4 regions of the Nonomuraea sp. NPDC049750 genome follow, and region 3 is predicted to be linked to each of the others. Evidence: riboswitches for the same ligand, from Rfam matches in the RefSeq annotation. Region 3 holds a riboswitch; each other region holds the start of a gene.

Region 1 (3,542 bases), on a different contig from region 3:
CCAGACGCGTACGTTCCTGCCTCCGGCCAACGAGTGCCCGCTGTGCCCGTCGTCCGAGACGAGGGCTTCGGAGATCCCGGCGTACGACTATGACGTGGTGGTGTTCGAGAACCGCTTCCCCTCGTTTTCCGGAAATTTCGGGACTTATGGTGATGTCGGGGGGCTGAGTGAGGTCCGGCCGGGCGTGGGGCGGTGTGAGGTGGTGTGCTTCACCTCTGAGCATTCGTCGTCGTTCTCGCGGCTCTCCGACGAGCAGGTGGGCCTGGTCATGGAGGCGTGGGCCGACCGTACGGCCGAGCTGTCCGCGATCGAGGGTGTCGAGCAGGTGTTCTGCTTCGAGAACCGGGGCGAGGAGATCGGCATCACGCTGCCGCACCCGCACGGGCAGATCTACGCCTACCCGTACGTGACCCCGCGGACCAAACTCCAGCTCGGCGCGGCCGCCCGGCACCAGGGCGGCAACCTCTTCGCCGACGTGCTGGCGGCCGAGCGGGCCGCCGGGGTGCGCGTGGTGGCGGCCAACGAGCTGTGGACGGCGTTCGTGCCCGCCGCCGCCCGCTGGCCGTTCGAGGTGCACGTGTATCCGCACCGGCAGGTGCCGGACCTGGCCGCGCTGTCGGAGGAGGAACGCGCCGCCTTCGCCCCGCTCTACACCTCCGTACTGCGGGCGCTCGACGGGCTGTTCGGCGTCGCCATGCCGTACATCTCAGCCTGGCACCAGGCGCCGGTGCGGCAGGATCGTGACCTGGCCTATCTGCACCTGGAGCTGTTCAGCATCAGACGGGCGCCCGGGAAACTCAAGTATCTGGCGGGCTCGGAGTCGGCCATGGGCGCGTTCGTCAACGATGTCCTGCCGGAGGAAGCCGCACGCATGCTTAAATCACAGGTAGATCTCTAATTGGTTGCCGCTTGGAGTCGCATGACCTTGGTTTTACCACTAATATCCCTTTTCAGCGCCGACCTAAACGGTCGGTGCTGGCCTAATCCTGGGTGCGTGGCCCGGGAGCCGGGGACCCATCGCGTCTTGGGGTGAATCCACTCAGGTGGTAAGGCGGCATCTCCCTGCCCGAACCCGTCAGCTAACCCGGCCGGCATAGGGAGAGGAAACCCTTCGTGGCGGCTGCGTCCCCCTCGAGTCTTGCCATCGCTCTCATCACCACCGCTTCCATGGCCTTCGGCGCCTTCACGGCCACGCCCGCCGCTGCCGCCCCCAAGCCCAGCGAGGCCCAGCTCCGCGCGGAGCTGAAGCAGCTGGACAAGAAGGTCGACAAGCTCATCGAGACCTACAATCTCAAGCGCGTCGAACTCGCCAAGGCCAAACAGGACTCGGAAACGACCAAGAACCGGCTGGCCACAGCGGAGGCCCAGCTCATCACCGCTCAGAAACGCGTCACCGAGCTCGCGCGCCTGCAGTACCAGAACGGCACCGGCGCGCTGCCGAACCTCACCCTGCCGACCGATGCCTCCAGCGCGGCGTTGCTGGACCACCTCGCGGCCGAGCAACAGGCGGTCGTGCAGGGCGTGGCCACCGCCCGGGACGAGAAGAAGGCGGCCGCGGACCAGGCGACCGCCCTCGAGGCGAAGATCCGCGAGGACGCGGCCAACGTGGCCAAGCAGCGCGACGACGCGCAGGACGTCATCAAGGACATCCAGAAGAAGCTGAAGGGCCTCATCCCGTTCGGCCCCGGCCGCCGCTCGGACGGCAGCTGGGCGCCCGAACTGCCCTCAGGCACCGACAACATCACCGCCCGGATGCGGGTGATCCGCGGGCTGATCCAGAAGGACTTCGCGCTGCCGTACGAGGTGGGCTGCTTCCGCGCGGACGGCGGCGGCGGCGAGCACCCGCTGGGGCGCGCGTGCGACTTCATGATGAGCACCGGTGGCAGCATGCCCAGCTCCGCCAACCAGGCACTCGGCGACCGCGTGGCGGCCTGGGCGCTGGAGAACAAGGACAAGCTCGGGGTCAAGTACGTGATCTGGAAGCAGCGCATCAACCAGGGCTCGGGGTGGAGCTCGATGTCCGACCGCGGCAGCATCACCCAGAACCACTTCGACCACGTGCACATCTCGATGTTCTAGAAATGGGACGAATCGCATCTAATGAGCTATTCGCTCACTTGAAGATGGCGTTTGAGCTGGTCATCGACCCGCGAGGGTGATGTTCGCCCACGCCGCCCTGTGTGTCAGCGTATGGCTGTTCACCTCCTCTTTTCCGAGTTCGCCGGACGTCGAGTACCGGAGGGGCGGCTCCGGCGCGAAGATCCACCGCTGGCCCCTCGACGCGTCCACCGCCCTGCTCAAGACGGGCTCCGACGGTTTGGCTCACCCCCGAGGGGTGGACCAGCCCGGTGTGGGCACTCCAGGGCGGCGTGTTCACCGGCGGCAACGACATCGTCGTCGGGTTGTGTCCCGACGGCGCGCCTCCCGTCAGCTACATGCTGAGCGGCACGGCAAACATCTACGGCGACTACCGCAAGTCCTGCCTGCACCGCGTCACGGTCTCCGCCGACCGCGCCACGCTCGACGTCCACTACCTGACGACCGCACCCGGCAACGCGCAGAATGTCGCGTACTGGCCCGCGAGCGGAGAGCCGTGGCTGGTCAACGAGTTCCGCGGGGACTATGACGGCGTGTACGGGAGCGACCGCCTGGTGCCGGCGTTGAGCTGCCCGGATCTCACGTGCTAAGAGCCGTGCCCGCCAGCCGGAACGGGAGCCGGTCGCGGCGCGGCCGTCGCCCTTGCCCTGACGTGGATGCCGCCGACCCTGGCCAGCATCGTCGACACATTGAGCAGGATGATCGCCGCCTTCAGCGCGTTCGCTCCCACGTCGTGCGCCGCCATCCAGCGGCCCAGTTCTGGACCGAACACGTGCATCGCGCCGTACGAGAAGGCGACCTTCGTCAGGGTGATGGCGACCCAGGCGGTCACGTAAGCAAGCCCGGCCCTGGAGTACACGGCCTGCTTGTCCGGCACGTACTCGAACCGCATGAACGAGATCGCGGCCAATCCCATCGCCAGGCCGAGCACGGTGGCCGCGGCTTCGAGCAGCAGCCCGGTGCCCGACAGCTCGAAGCCGTCGAAGAAGATCGGAACCAGCGCCGCCGCCCCTGCCACAGGGCGCAGGAGCCGGAACAGCCCCACCTTCCGCCGGCCGATGTCGCTTTCGATGGCGATCGCGAAGATGATCAGGTTGAGGAGGAATATGCTCACATCGCTCATGGCAGACGACGGTAGGTCGCAGGGCCGGGGCCGATCGTCAAGCCGGAGGTTGGTTCGCGTCAACCCGTGGGTTGAGAGTCGGAGGCGATCCCCCGCCGGTAGGCGTAACGGACGGCCTGCGCGCGGTCCCGCGCCCCGATCTTCGCGAAGATGCGGTTGATGTGCGTTTTCACCGTGGCCTCGCTCACGCGCAGCCGCTGCACGATCTCCCGGTTGGACAGCCCCGCCGCGACCAGCTTGAGCACTTCCAGCTCGCGGTTCGTCAACCCGTCCGGAGGCTCGGGGGGCGGAGCGGCGTCGAAGAGCGACTCGCGGACTCGCT
Region 2 (3,542 bases), on a different contig from region 3:
ACAGGCGAAAGCCAAGCTCAAGAAGCTGAACGACCAGGCCGACAAGGTCGTCGACCGCTACAACACGGCGACCGAGAAGTACAAGGCGGCCCAAGGCGAGTACGGAAAGCTGAACGCCAGCTACAAGCGCAAGCTTGAGACGGTCGCCACGCTGCGCGCCCAGGTCATCGACATGGCCGTCGACACCTACACGCGCGGCCCCGACTCCACCTCCTGGCCCACGATGATCGGCCAGCCGGATCCCACGGGCCTGCTGGGCAGCATGGCGCTCGCGGGGCAGCTCTCGGAGGAGAAGGTGGCGCGGCTGGCGGCCTTCGATCGCGAGAACCGCGGGCTCAAGGACGAACGCGACAAGGCCGAGGCGGCCCTGCGGGCGGCCGACAAGGAGCGCGACGGGGTCGAGAATGAGCGCTCGGAGGTCCGCAAGCTGATCGCGAAGCAGAAGAAGCTGCTGGACAAGCTCGGCGCCTACAAGACCGGTGACCCCAACAGCACCGGCATCAAGTACACCGGCTCGGCCTCCGGCAACGCGGCCGCGGTGCTCAGGTTCGCCTACGCGCAGGTGGGCAAGCCGTACGTGTTCGGCGGCACGGGACCGCGCGGCTGGGACTGCTCGGGCCTCACGCAGGCGTCGTGGCGCGCTGGGGGCGTGTCTCTGCCCCGGACCACGTGGCAGCAGTGGGCCTGGGGGTCGGCCCGCAAGGTGGATCTGAAGGACCTGCAGCCGGGCGACCTGATCTTCAGCTCGGGTCTTGGGCACGTCAGCATTTATGCGGGCAACGGGCAGATCGTGCACGCCCCCCAAACCGGCGACGTGGTCAAGGTGGTCACCCTCTCCTCCTACGGCGGCACCCTGGTCGGAGCTATCCGCCCGTAGGTTGTTCTGGGGGGAAAGCGCTGATTTTCTGTACGGCAAGCACGGTGAGCCCCATGCGCCGTCCGTGGCTGGGCTCTGTCCAGGGACACGCTCCTCCGGTGGGGCGCGCTGGGCGCCGTGACGTGCGTCCTCTTGACCCGGTCCGTGGCTTCAGGTGGCCATGGACCGGATGGTCCGCCGATGGACGCTTGGCGGTCCACGCGGGGCTCCCCGGCTTGGTGGTCAACGAACTCGGCCCGGTGGCCAGCGGGCTTCGACCGGCTGTTCAGCGGGCTCCGGTCGCTTGTTCAGCGGAACCCGACCGGCCGTTCAACTGGCCCCGATTTGCTGGTCACCCGACCTCGGCGCGCAGGCCGATGCCGCTGGCGCCGGGTCGGCTGAACGCTGCTCGAACGCCTTCGGCGGGTGAGGACGATCATTGGTCTCGGCCCGTCGGCGATCCTCGCGTTGCCCACTTCCGCGCATTGGCCGGCACCATTCACTGCCTTGCGCGTTGTCGGCGGGACCAGTGTGACAAGAGTGACAAATGGGACCTGACAGATCACTGTGTCGTCAAGTGTGAGAAGGGTCACATTTGAATAACATAACCCGGCGCTCCAGCTGCGGTTGGGGACTTTACTGACACCTCTGAGTGATCCTGACAACCCCATGACGGCTTTGCCAGCTCGTTACTCAAGGGCGTAGCTTCTGGCGTCGCGGCGAACAAGCCATGGCGTCGCGACTCTCCATCGGGTCCCCGATGTGGACAGATAAGAAATCCGTTAGGTCACCGCCTTTCCACATTGTCATTACGTGGCGGTGGCCTGCCGAGTCCGTGCAGCCAGGAGGCACGGAGCCGGGGACCCAGCGATCCCGCCCCAGGGATCAGGGGTGAATCGGCGCGTATTGCGCCGTAGGGCGACTTCCAGGCCCGAATCCGTCAGCTAACCCGGTAGGCGTTCGTGGAAGCTCCAAGGAGAAATCCTGTCTACCTCCCCCAGTAACCCCCGTCTGTCCCGCATTGCCCTGAGTGGCGCAGCGCTCACGATGACCGTGACGGCCGGAGGTTTGGTCCTCCCTGCCCCGACAGCGCAGGCGGCGACAACGCGAGATGCGGCCGAAGTTTCCGGGACCAATACAGCGGCGAAAGCCGTCAGGTCCGTGAAGAAGGTCGCGCAACAGACAGCGGTCGCTCGGCAAAAGGTGAAGGCCCGTACGGCCGTCGCCGTGGCCAAGGACCAGATCGGTGACCCGTACAGTTACGGGGCCACAGGACCTGGTTCCTTCGACTGCTCCGGTCTCGTCCAGTACGCCTGGAAGAAGGCCGGCGTCAAGATCCCGCGCGTGACGAACAGCCAGTTCGCCCGCATCAAGAAGAAGGTCTCCTGGAAGAATCTGAAGCCAGGTGACCTGATGTTCTTCTATGGGCTCGGCCATGTGGGCATGTATGTCGGCAACGGCAAGATGGTCCATTCGCCGAGGACGGGTTCGACGGTGCGCGTCGAGAAGCTCAACAAATGGCGCAAGGCGTCGTTCGTGGGCGCGGTGCGTCCCGGCCTGTAAGTCCGGCCTGATCTGGCCTGCAAGACCGTCACGAAGGTCCCGTCCCAGCTGGGACGGGACCTTCGCGCGTTCCGGGCCTTTCCGCGACGACGGGCCGGCGCTTTCCGCGACGAGGAGCCGGGTCTCTCCGCGACGAGGAGCGGGGTCTCTCGACGACGACGTCCCGGGTCTCTGCGCGACGGCCGGTCCGCAGCGCGGGGCGACTACGATCGGGGAACGTGTCCGTGCAGGTGAGCCGCCGAGTCTTGGGGGTGGGGGTGCTGCTCCTGGCCCTCGCCTCGGCCAGCGCCGCCCCGCACCGGTCTCCGGGGACGGACGGCCCCTCGGCAGCGGTTCGCGACCTGTCGACCGGTGGGCCCGATCAGTCTGCGACGGATCGCGGCCGGCCGTCCGGTGGGCCCGATCGGCCCGCGACGGATCGCGATCTTCCCTTCGGCAGCCCCGATCAGTCCGCGACCGGCCACAACCCGGCGGCCGGTGATCGCGAGCTTCCGGCGGAGGCGCGGAGGCTCTGGGAGGACGGCTCCGAGGTCGTACGAGGTGTGCGTTCGGTCGTCGTCGGTCAGCGCGCGGCACCCGAGTCGCTTCGTGATCTGGCGCGCCGGGCCGATGCCGCCGGGTCGCGGGTCTCCGCCGTGCTCGGACGCCCCGTTCAAGCCGTGGTGCTCGTGCCCGGTTCGGCGGCCGAGGCTGCTCGGGTGGCCGGGGTGGGGAGTGTCGACGGGCTGGCGGCGGTGGCCGATGGCGGGAGAGTGGTCGTGGTGCCCGAGAACTTCGCCCGGCTGACCCCCACCGGGCGGGACGTCGTGCTCACTCACGAGCTCACCCACGTCGCGGCCGGGACGAAGCGGTTGCCGGTGTGGCTCTATGAGGGGTTCGCCGACTACGTGGGCTACCGGGACGCGGGGTTGCCGGTCCGGGTGGCCGCCGCCGAGTTGGCCGCCGAGGTGCGGGCCGGGCACTTGCCGGGCGAATTGCCAGGGCCTGCGGCATTCGCACCATCCAGCCGGGAGCCCGCACGCCTGGCACGGGCCTACCAGGAGGCGTGGCTGGCGTGTCGCTTCATCGCCGCGCGGTTCGGTGAGGGAACTCTGGTGAGGCTCTACCGTGATGCCCAGACGGG
Region 3 (3,542 bases):
TCTGCTGTTGGGGGGAGGGCTCCCGATGTATGTGCTCACTGAGAGCGTCGAGCTTAGCCACGCGGATCTGGCGTTGCTGGCGGAGCTTGCCAAGGGGGTCACGGTTGATCGGGTTGGCAGACGACTGGATATCAGCGGGCGCACGGTACGCCGGAGACTTCGGGGTATCTGCGACCGCATCGGCGTCGCCACCGCGATCGAGGCCGTGGCCTGGGCCGCCCGTCGCCAGCTCATCTGACCGCTCGACCGGCCCAGCCGCCCGGGCCCCAGCTGTCAGAGTGCTTGTCGTGGTGTCCGGAGGTCAGTCGGCGATGCGTACGGCGCCCGCGAACGGACGGCGGGCGATGGACGCGATACGTACGACGTCGCCGGTCTGCGGCGCGTGGACCATCATGCCGCCGCCGATGTAGATGCCGACGTGGTGCAGGTCGCCATAGAAGAAGACCAGGTCGCCGGCGCGCAGCTCCTCCTTGGAGATGTGCCGTCCGGCCGTCCACTGGTCGCCGGTGTAGTGCGGCAGTGAGATGCCCACCCGCTGGTAGGCCGCCATCACGAGGCCGGAGCAGTCGTACGAGGTCGGCCCCTCGGCGCCCCAGACGTACGGCTTGAGCTGCTGCGTGAGCGCCCACCTGGCAGCCGTGGCCGCCTTGCCGGCGCCGATGACCGGCAGGTCGACCCGCGTGGCCCGGGTGCCGGGACGGCCCGCCTCGCCGATCGCCCGCTTGAAGAGGCTGCTCTCGACTTTGGCGACGAGCTTGGTGATCTTGTCGCGCTTGGTGCCGAGGCCCTCGACGATCTTCTCGACCTCGTCGATGCGCGTCTTGGCGCTGGCCCTGGCCTGCTCGGCGGCCTGCCTGGCCGTGGTCACCTGGTTGACCTCGAAGCCCTGCTGCTGCTCCAGCGCGTAGGTGGTGGCCGCCCGGTCGAGGAAGCTCTCAGGGTCGTCGGAGGTGCCGAATGCCAGCGCCTGACCGAAGCCGCCGCTGATGTAGGCGTTCTGGGCCAGCAGCGCGGCCTTGGCGTGTTTGGCGGCCAGATCGGCCTCACTGGTGGACAGCGTCTTCTGGGCCGCCTCAGCCGACTTCCTGGCTTTCTTGAGCTTCTCCCGCTGGCCGTTGAACTCCTCGCTCAGCGTCTCGATCTGGGTGTGGAGCTCCTCGGCCTGCTCGGACAGGTCCTTCAGCGAGGGCTTGGGATCGGCGACGGCGGAGCCGACGGGTACGGCGAAGAGGAGGGTGGCGATGGTCGCCGCGATGACACCCAACCGGGTGGGGACCTTCCGGAGCTCCGGAGCGCGGGCGTGAGCGCCCACCGGCGTCCCCTCGCGATCGCGGGTCTGCTTCACCAACCAGCTCCTCTCATCGGCGCCTACCGGGTTAGCTGACGGGTTCGGGCCGGAGCAGCCCTACCGAACGACTCGCTCGGATTCACCCCATGGGTGGTGGCGTCGGGATGAGGTCGCCACCGGCGGGTCCCCGGCTCCCCTTACGGGGATTGGGCGCGTCTCCACGCTGGCTCGCGTGGGTGACATCGTCGCTGGACACTAGTGCACTCCGGGTTCGTGCTCAACCAGAACTGCCAAGTCTGTAGAGGTTTCGCAACCGAAGGGTCACGAGGTGGTCTCGTGCCTGTCGGTGCTGAACAAACTTTATGTCCTTTTTGCACCAAGTTCGTCAAGGCATGGAAGCCTATCGGCCAAGGGCATCCCGCATCGTGCTCGATCAACCACGAGATGTCATGAGATGGGAGAGACGTCAGAGTTAGGGGGAGGCCGTAATCGGATCTGTACGCTGGAGACCCATGGAGCAGGTCGCCGAAGTGACAGTCCCGGACACGGAAGTCGTCGTCCGGCGTGCCCGCACGCCGGATGTCAGGACGATCCGTCTCCTGGTCGACACCTACGCGGGCGCCGGGCCCCGGCTTCTGGAGAAGGCCACCGTCACTCTGTACGAGGACGTGCAGGAGTTCTGGATCGCCGAGCGCGGCGGCCAAGTGGTCGGCTGCGGCGCGCTGCACGTGCTTTGGGAGGATCTCGCGGAGATTCGCACGGTGGCCGTTGATCCGGAGTTCCGAGGCTTCGGAATCGGGCACCGGATCGTCTCTTCCTTGATCAAAACGGCCCGGGAACTCGGCCTGCGCCGGGTTTTCTGTCTGACTTTTGAGGTGGATTTTTTCGCGAGGCATGGATTCCGCCCCGTACAGGGCACCCCGGTCTCACCCGAGGTCTATGCGGAGCTGCTGGCCTCGTACGACGAGGGTGTCGCCGAGTTCCTCGACCTCGAACACGTCAAGCCCAACACCCTGGGGAACACCCGCATGCTTCTCCACCTGACATCGGGTGACGCGGACCTTGACTAATGGGAAAGGTGATTGTTGATACCTATGTCGATACGTTGGGCAGCACAGGCATGTGTCCTGACACGTGCCACATGCGCACTCGAAGCGAGGTGACACGGTGAGCACCGGACAGCCGCCGTATCCACAGGACGAATCCGGCGAGAACTCTGCGCCTGGCGGATCTGAATACGGACATCACAACGCGGGCCGTCCCTATGGCGAGCCCGACCCGGATGCGACGGTCGTTGGCTACCGGGCGGACGACGCCTACGGTCAGCAACCCAACTACGGGCAACAGCAGCCGGGCTACGGCCAACAGCCGCAGTACGGTCAGCAGCAGCAGCCGGGCTACGGCCAGCAGCCGCAGCAACCGCAGTACGGACAGCAGCCGCAGTACGGGCAGCAGCCCGGCTACGGCCAGCAACCGGAATACGGCCAGCAGCAGCCCGGATACGGTCAGCAACCCGGATACGGTCAGCAGCAGGCTTCGGGTCAGCAACCCGAGTACGGCCAGCCCAACTACGGTCAGCAGCCGCAATCGCAACCCGGTTACGGTCAGCAACCGCAATCCCAGCCTGGTTACGGCCAGCAGCCCGGTTACGGGCAGCAGCCGTCCCAGCCGGGCTACGGTCAGCAGCAGCCGTCGCAACCCGGCTACGGCCAGCAGCAGTACGGCCAGCAGCCCCCGTCGGGCCAGCAGCCCGGCTATGGGCAGCAACCCGGTTACGGGCAGCAGCAGCCGTCCCAGCCGGGCTATGGCCAGCAGCAGCCGTCGCAACCCGGCTACGGCCAGCAGCAGTACGGCCAGCCGGACTACGGTCAGCAGCAGCAGTACGGTCAGCCTGGCTACGGTCAGCAGCCCCAGTACGGCCAACAGCCCGGCTACGGGCAGCCGCAGCCACATGGGGTGCAACCGCCCGGCGCCCCGGCCCCGCTCGCCGAGTGGTGGCAGCGGCTCGTGGCGAGGATCATCGACGGTGTCATCTTCGGCATCGCGAACTGGGTGATCGGTCTCGTTTTCGGGGCCATCCTGCTCGCCGGCTACAACTCCGCGACCGGCACGACGACCGGTCTGCTGGGGCCGACCGCCTACGGCATCGTGGTGGCCATCGTGATGACGGCGGTGTATGTCGCCTACGAGTTCTTCATGACCAAGATGAGCGGCCAGACGGTCGGCAAGATGGTCATGGGGATCAAGATCGTGC
Region 4 (3,542 bases), on a different contig from region 3:
CCGGTCCTTGAACGACCGACCCCTGACCGGCCTGATCCTTGGTACGTCAGCTCGTGGTGAGCTTGGTGATGGCGCCGACGATGTCCGGCCAGAGCGGCCGGGGCAGGTCGTGGCCCATACCGGGGAACGTCAGCAGCGTGGCGCCCGGAATCGCCGCCGCCGTGGCGTGGCCGGCGGCGACCGGAACGAGAGCGTCGGCCTCGCCATGGATGACCAGGGCGGGGATCCCCAGCGTGCCGAGCCGCTCCGTGCGGTCACCGGAGGCCATGATCGCGGCCAGCTGCCGGGTCGTGCCCGGCGGGTCGAAGCACCGGTCGTACGCCTGGCCGGACAGCCGGAGGATGCGTTCCCGGTCCATGTCGAAGCCTGGCGAGCCGATCACCGCCCAGGTCCTCAGGGACTGGGCGAGCACGGCGTCCCGATCGGTCGGGGGCGCGGCGAGCAGCACCGCGCTGGCCTCCGGCGTGGGCGGGGCCACGTCCGGACCGGGAGTCGACATGATCGAGGTAAGGGTCAGCACCCGTTCGGGGTGCCGGATGGCGAGCGTCTGGGCGATCATCCCGCCCATCGAGGCGCCCACGACGTGGGCGGCGGGCCAGCCGAGGACGTCCATCAGCCCGGCCGCGTCGTCGGCCATGTCATCCAGCAGATACGAAGAGGACGTCCCCAGTGTGGGAACGCCCTCGTCGTGCAGGTGCGTGGAGAGTCCGGAGTCACGGTTGTCGAATCTGACGACGTGATGGCCCTGCTCCGCCAGGAGCTCGCAGAGCTCGTCGTCCCAGTGGATGAGCTGGGCGCCGAGCCCCATGATGAGGAGCAGGGGACGTCCGCCGGGCGAGCCGAAGGACTCGTACGCGATCTCGATGCCGTTCGCGGCTGCAAGCGTGGTCACGAGGTCAGAATGACATTCTGTTTCCCGCGACGCAAAGACCGTCAGCTCCGAAATCGACGACCATCAAGGCCGTCGGCTCCGGACCTGACGACCGTCAGCAAGACCGTCTTCGGACCTAACGGCCGTCAGCGCCGGACGAGCTTGCGGATCCGCTCGCGGCCGACCGTCGAGCCGCCGAACATCGCCAGCGCGACCGCCGCGGCGGCGCCACCGATGGCGTTCGACTCGACAACCTTGTTCTCAGCCTTGTCCTCGGCCTTGCCAGCCTTCTTGGCAGCCACCGGCACGGCCTTGGCCGGAGCGGGCTTGACCGCGGCGGGCTTGTCGCCCTCGGCCACGATCTTCGGGGGCTTGGCGGGGTTGTGGTCCACTACGGCGTACGCACCGGTGGAGAAGGGCTGCGGGTAGTTCTTCTTGCCCGGGCCACTGCCCCACTTGGTGATGACGTAGTCGATCTTGATGTGGCCCGCGCCACCGTTGCCGTCCACGCCCAGCGTGCTGGAGTTGAAGCTGCCACCGGTCAGGGCGGCGAAAGTCTTGGCGTCGAGGTCGAGCATGACGCCGCTGGAGGACGGCACGCCCGGGCCGCGGTCGCCGACGAAGAAGGGCATCTTCTTGCCCTTGTAGACGACGTAGCCCTCGGTCATGAGCGGCCAGCTCGGGCTGGCGGCGAGCCCCTTCTGCATGGGCTTGCCACTGGCCGGCAGCCCGGTGTCCCCGGCGCGGCCGGAGGAGTCGTCCCAGAAGTAGGACGCGGTGGTCTTGCCCTTGAGCAGGACCTTCTTGTCGCTGCCGGTGTCGGCGTGTGCGGCGGTGCCTGCGCCGATGGAGATCGCACCGACGACGGCGGCGGTGAGCATGGCAGATCGAACAGACATGAAGTAGCAAAGTCCTTTATACGGGAACAAGGGGATTGCGCTCGCGAAAGGTGGGCGTAGCCGGGCAAAACGCCAAACGGGCGCTACGCGGAGCGTGGAAGAGCGGGGGGAAGGTGCCGGTCAGTCAGCGGACGACAACACGCGGGCTGGCGGCACGACGCGGGGGTTACGCATGCGGTAGGTGTCCTCTCCATCTCGCCTACCGGGTTAGCTGACGGGTTCGGACGTGGAGATGCCCTACCGACCGCGGTCGGATTCACCCCTAAGGAACATTGGTTCCCCGGTTCCCGCGAGCGGGATTCGGCGCCTGCCGGTTGGTACTCCCCTGTTGAAGCCCCAAAGTCACCGGCTGGTAACTCCATGAACTATAGGTACCGAACCGGACAAAGGCAAACATAAGCCCATGAAACGGGCGAAGATCTACCTAGAGGGTCAAGAAAAAAGGGGGTACGGCATGCCGTACCCCCAGAAAAGCTCAGGTCAACCGCCGCTCTTCCGCCTGAAAGAACGCTTGCTGGCGGCGGGCCCGTGAGCGCCGTGAATCTTGGAAGGGTCGTTGCCCCTGCCACCCGCGCTCGAGTCGGCATGCTGGTTACGCTTGCGCTCCAGCGCCTCGCGGAACTTGCGCTTCATCTCGTCCTCGGGAGTTTCGTCGACTTCCGGCTCCGGTGTTTCCGCCATGAGGACCTCCTGGTGTTGGGGACAAGGACAGCTTCGCATGACGGCGCTCAGGACGCGAAACTGGCCTCGACCTTGGGCTGGGGGGTTTCCCGGTCGATACGCGTACCGGGCATGGCGATCAGGGCGACCAGCGCCACGAGGGCGCCCGCGACCCCCAGCGAGGGGATGACCAGGGCCGCTGCCGAGGCGTGCGCGGCGGCCAGCCCGTGCAGCGGCGTCTCGGTGGCGATGACGGAGGTGTAGGCGGTGCCGGCCAGCGCCAGGGCGACCGAGCCGCCGATCTGGCGGAAGAACGTCAGGTTGGCCGAGGCCGTACCCATGTACTGGGGCGGCACCGAGTCCGACACGGCCACGGTCAGGCCGGAGAGCATCGGGCCCATGCCGAGACCGATCAGCGCCATCCACCCGACGAGCACCCAGGGCGGCGTGTCCAGCGTCAGACCGGCGCACAGCAGCGTGCCCACGACCAGCAGGAACGGCGCCGCCACCAGCCACGGCTTGTAGACGCGCGTCCGGCTGATCAGCGCGCCCACGACCATGCTGCCCACCACCATGGCCAGGGTCAGCGGGTAGATCCGCAGCCCCGACTCGGTGGCGCTGGCGCCGAGCGCCTCCTGGAAGTAGCGCGGCAGGAACACCACACCGGCGAACATGCAGAAGGCGGTGAAGAAGGAGGTCACGTTGACCAGCGTGTACGTACGGTTCCGGAACAGGTGCATGGGCACGATGGGCGCCTCGGCCCGCAACTCCACCACCACGAACACCACGAGCGACACCAGAGCCAGCACGATCGGCCCGATCACCGGCACGCTGGTCCACGTGTGGCCGTCGAGTCCCTTCTCGGTCAGGCCGATGAGCAGCGCGCTGATGGCCACCGTGAAGACCCCGATGCCCAGGTAGTCGGGCCGCCCGCCGCCGTGCCCCGGCAGTCGCGGCAGACGCAGCACGATGATCGCGATCAGCGCCAGGCCGATCGGCACGTTCACATAAAAGGCCCAGCGCCAGCTCGCGTGGTCGGTGAAGAGCCCGCCCAGGAACGGCCCGGCGAGGTAGCTGAGCGCCATCACCCCGCCCATCGCGCCCTGCACCCG

What was found. A riboswitch is a leader RNA that binds a small molecule or an ion and turns the genes downstream of it on or off. The one in region 3 is predicted to bind cyclic di-AMP.
Region 1: it holds a riboswitch for cyclic di-AMP, as region 3 does, so the genes downstream of both, AB0J16_RS56025 (hypothetical protein) here and AB0J16_RS02000 (C40 family peptidase) in region 3, are expected to answer to the same signal.
Region 2: it holds a riboswitch for cyclic di-AMP, as region 3 does, so the genes downstream of both, AB0J16_RS14380 (C40 family peptidase) here and AB0J16_RS02000 (C40 family peptidase) in region 3, are expected to answer to the same signal.
Region 4: it holds a riboswitch for cyclic di-AMP, as region 3 does, so the genes downstream of both, AB0J16_RS17660 (hypothetical protein) here and AB0J16_RS02000 (C40 family peptidase) in region 3, are expected to answer to the same signal.

What each region holds. Positions count from the first base shown of each region.
Region 1 is NZ_JBFANB010000049.1:32,605-36,146, reverse strand. Features, by position in the region: gene galT (galactose-1-phosphate uridylyltransferase) at 1-898, shown strand, start outside; cyclic di-AMP (ydaO/yuaA leader) riboswitch at 968-1,108, shown strand; gene AB0J16_RS56025 (hypothetical protein) at 1,114-2,079, shown strand; gene AB0J16_RS56020 (hypothetical protein) at 2,349-2,687, shown strand; gene AB0J16_RS56015 (hypothetical protein) at 2,684-3,220, opposite strand; gene AB0J16_RS56010 (response regulator transcription factor) at 3,280-3,542, opposite strand, start outside.
Region 2 is NZ_JBFANB010000004.1:546,372-549,913, reverse strand. Features, by position in the region: gene AB0J16_RS14385 (NlpC/P60 family protein) at 1-877, shown strand, start outside; cyclic di-AMP (ydaO/yuaA leader) riboswitch at 1,672-1,830, shown strand; gene AB0J16_RS14380 (C40 family peptidase) at 1,904-2,419, shown strand; gene AB0J16_RS14375 (hypothetical protein) at 2,638-3,542, shown strand, end outside.
Region 3 is NZ_JBFANB010000001.1:419,884-423,425, reverse strand. Features, by position in the region: gene AB0J16_RS02005 (LuxR C-terminal-related transcriptional regulator) at 26-238, shown strand; gene AB0J16_RS02000 (C40 family peptidase) at 302-1,345, opposite strand; cyclic di-AMP (ydaO/yuaA leader) riboswitch at 1,351-1,511, opposite strand; gene AB0J16_RS01995 (amino-acid N-acetyltransferase) at 1,801-2,358, shown strand; gene AB0J16_RS01990 (hypothetical protein) at 2,381-3,241, opposite strand; gene AB0J16_RS01985 (RDD family protein) at 3,245-3,542, shown strand, end outside.
Region 4 is NZ_JBFANB010000005.1:560,647-564,188, reverse strand. Features, by position in the region: gene AB0J16_RS17665 (alpha/beta hydrolase) at 47-892, opposite strand; gene AB0J16_RS17660 (hypothetical protein) at 1,018-1,770, opposite strand; cyclic di-AMP (ydaO/yuaA leader) riboswitch at 1,952-2,086, opposite strand; gene AB0J16_RS17655 (DUF5302 domain-containing protein) at 2,251-2,451, opposite strand; gene AB0J16_RS17650 (MDR family MFS transporter) at 2,499-3,542, opposite strand, start outside.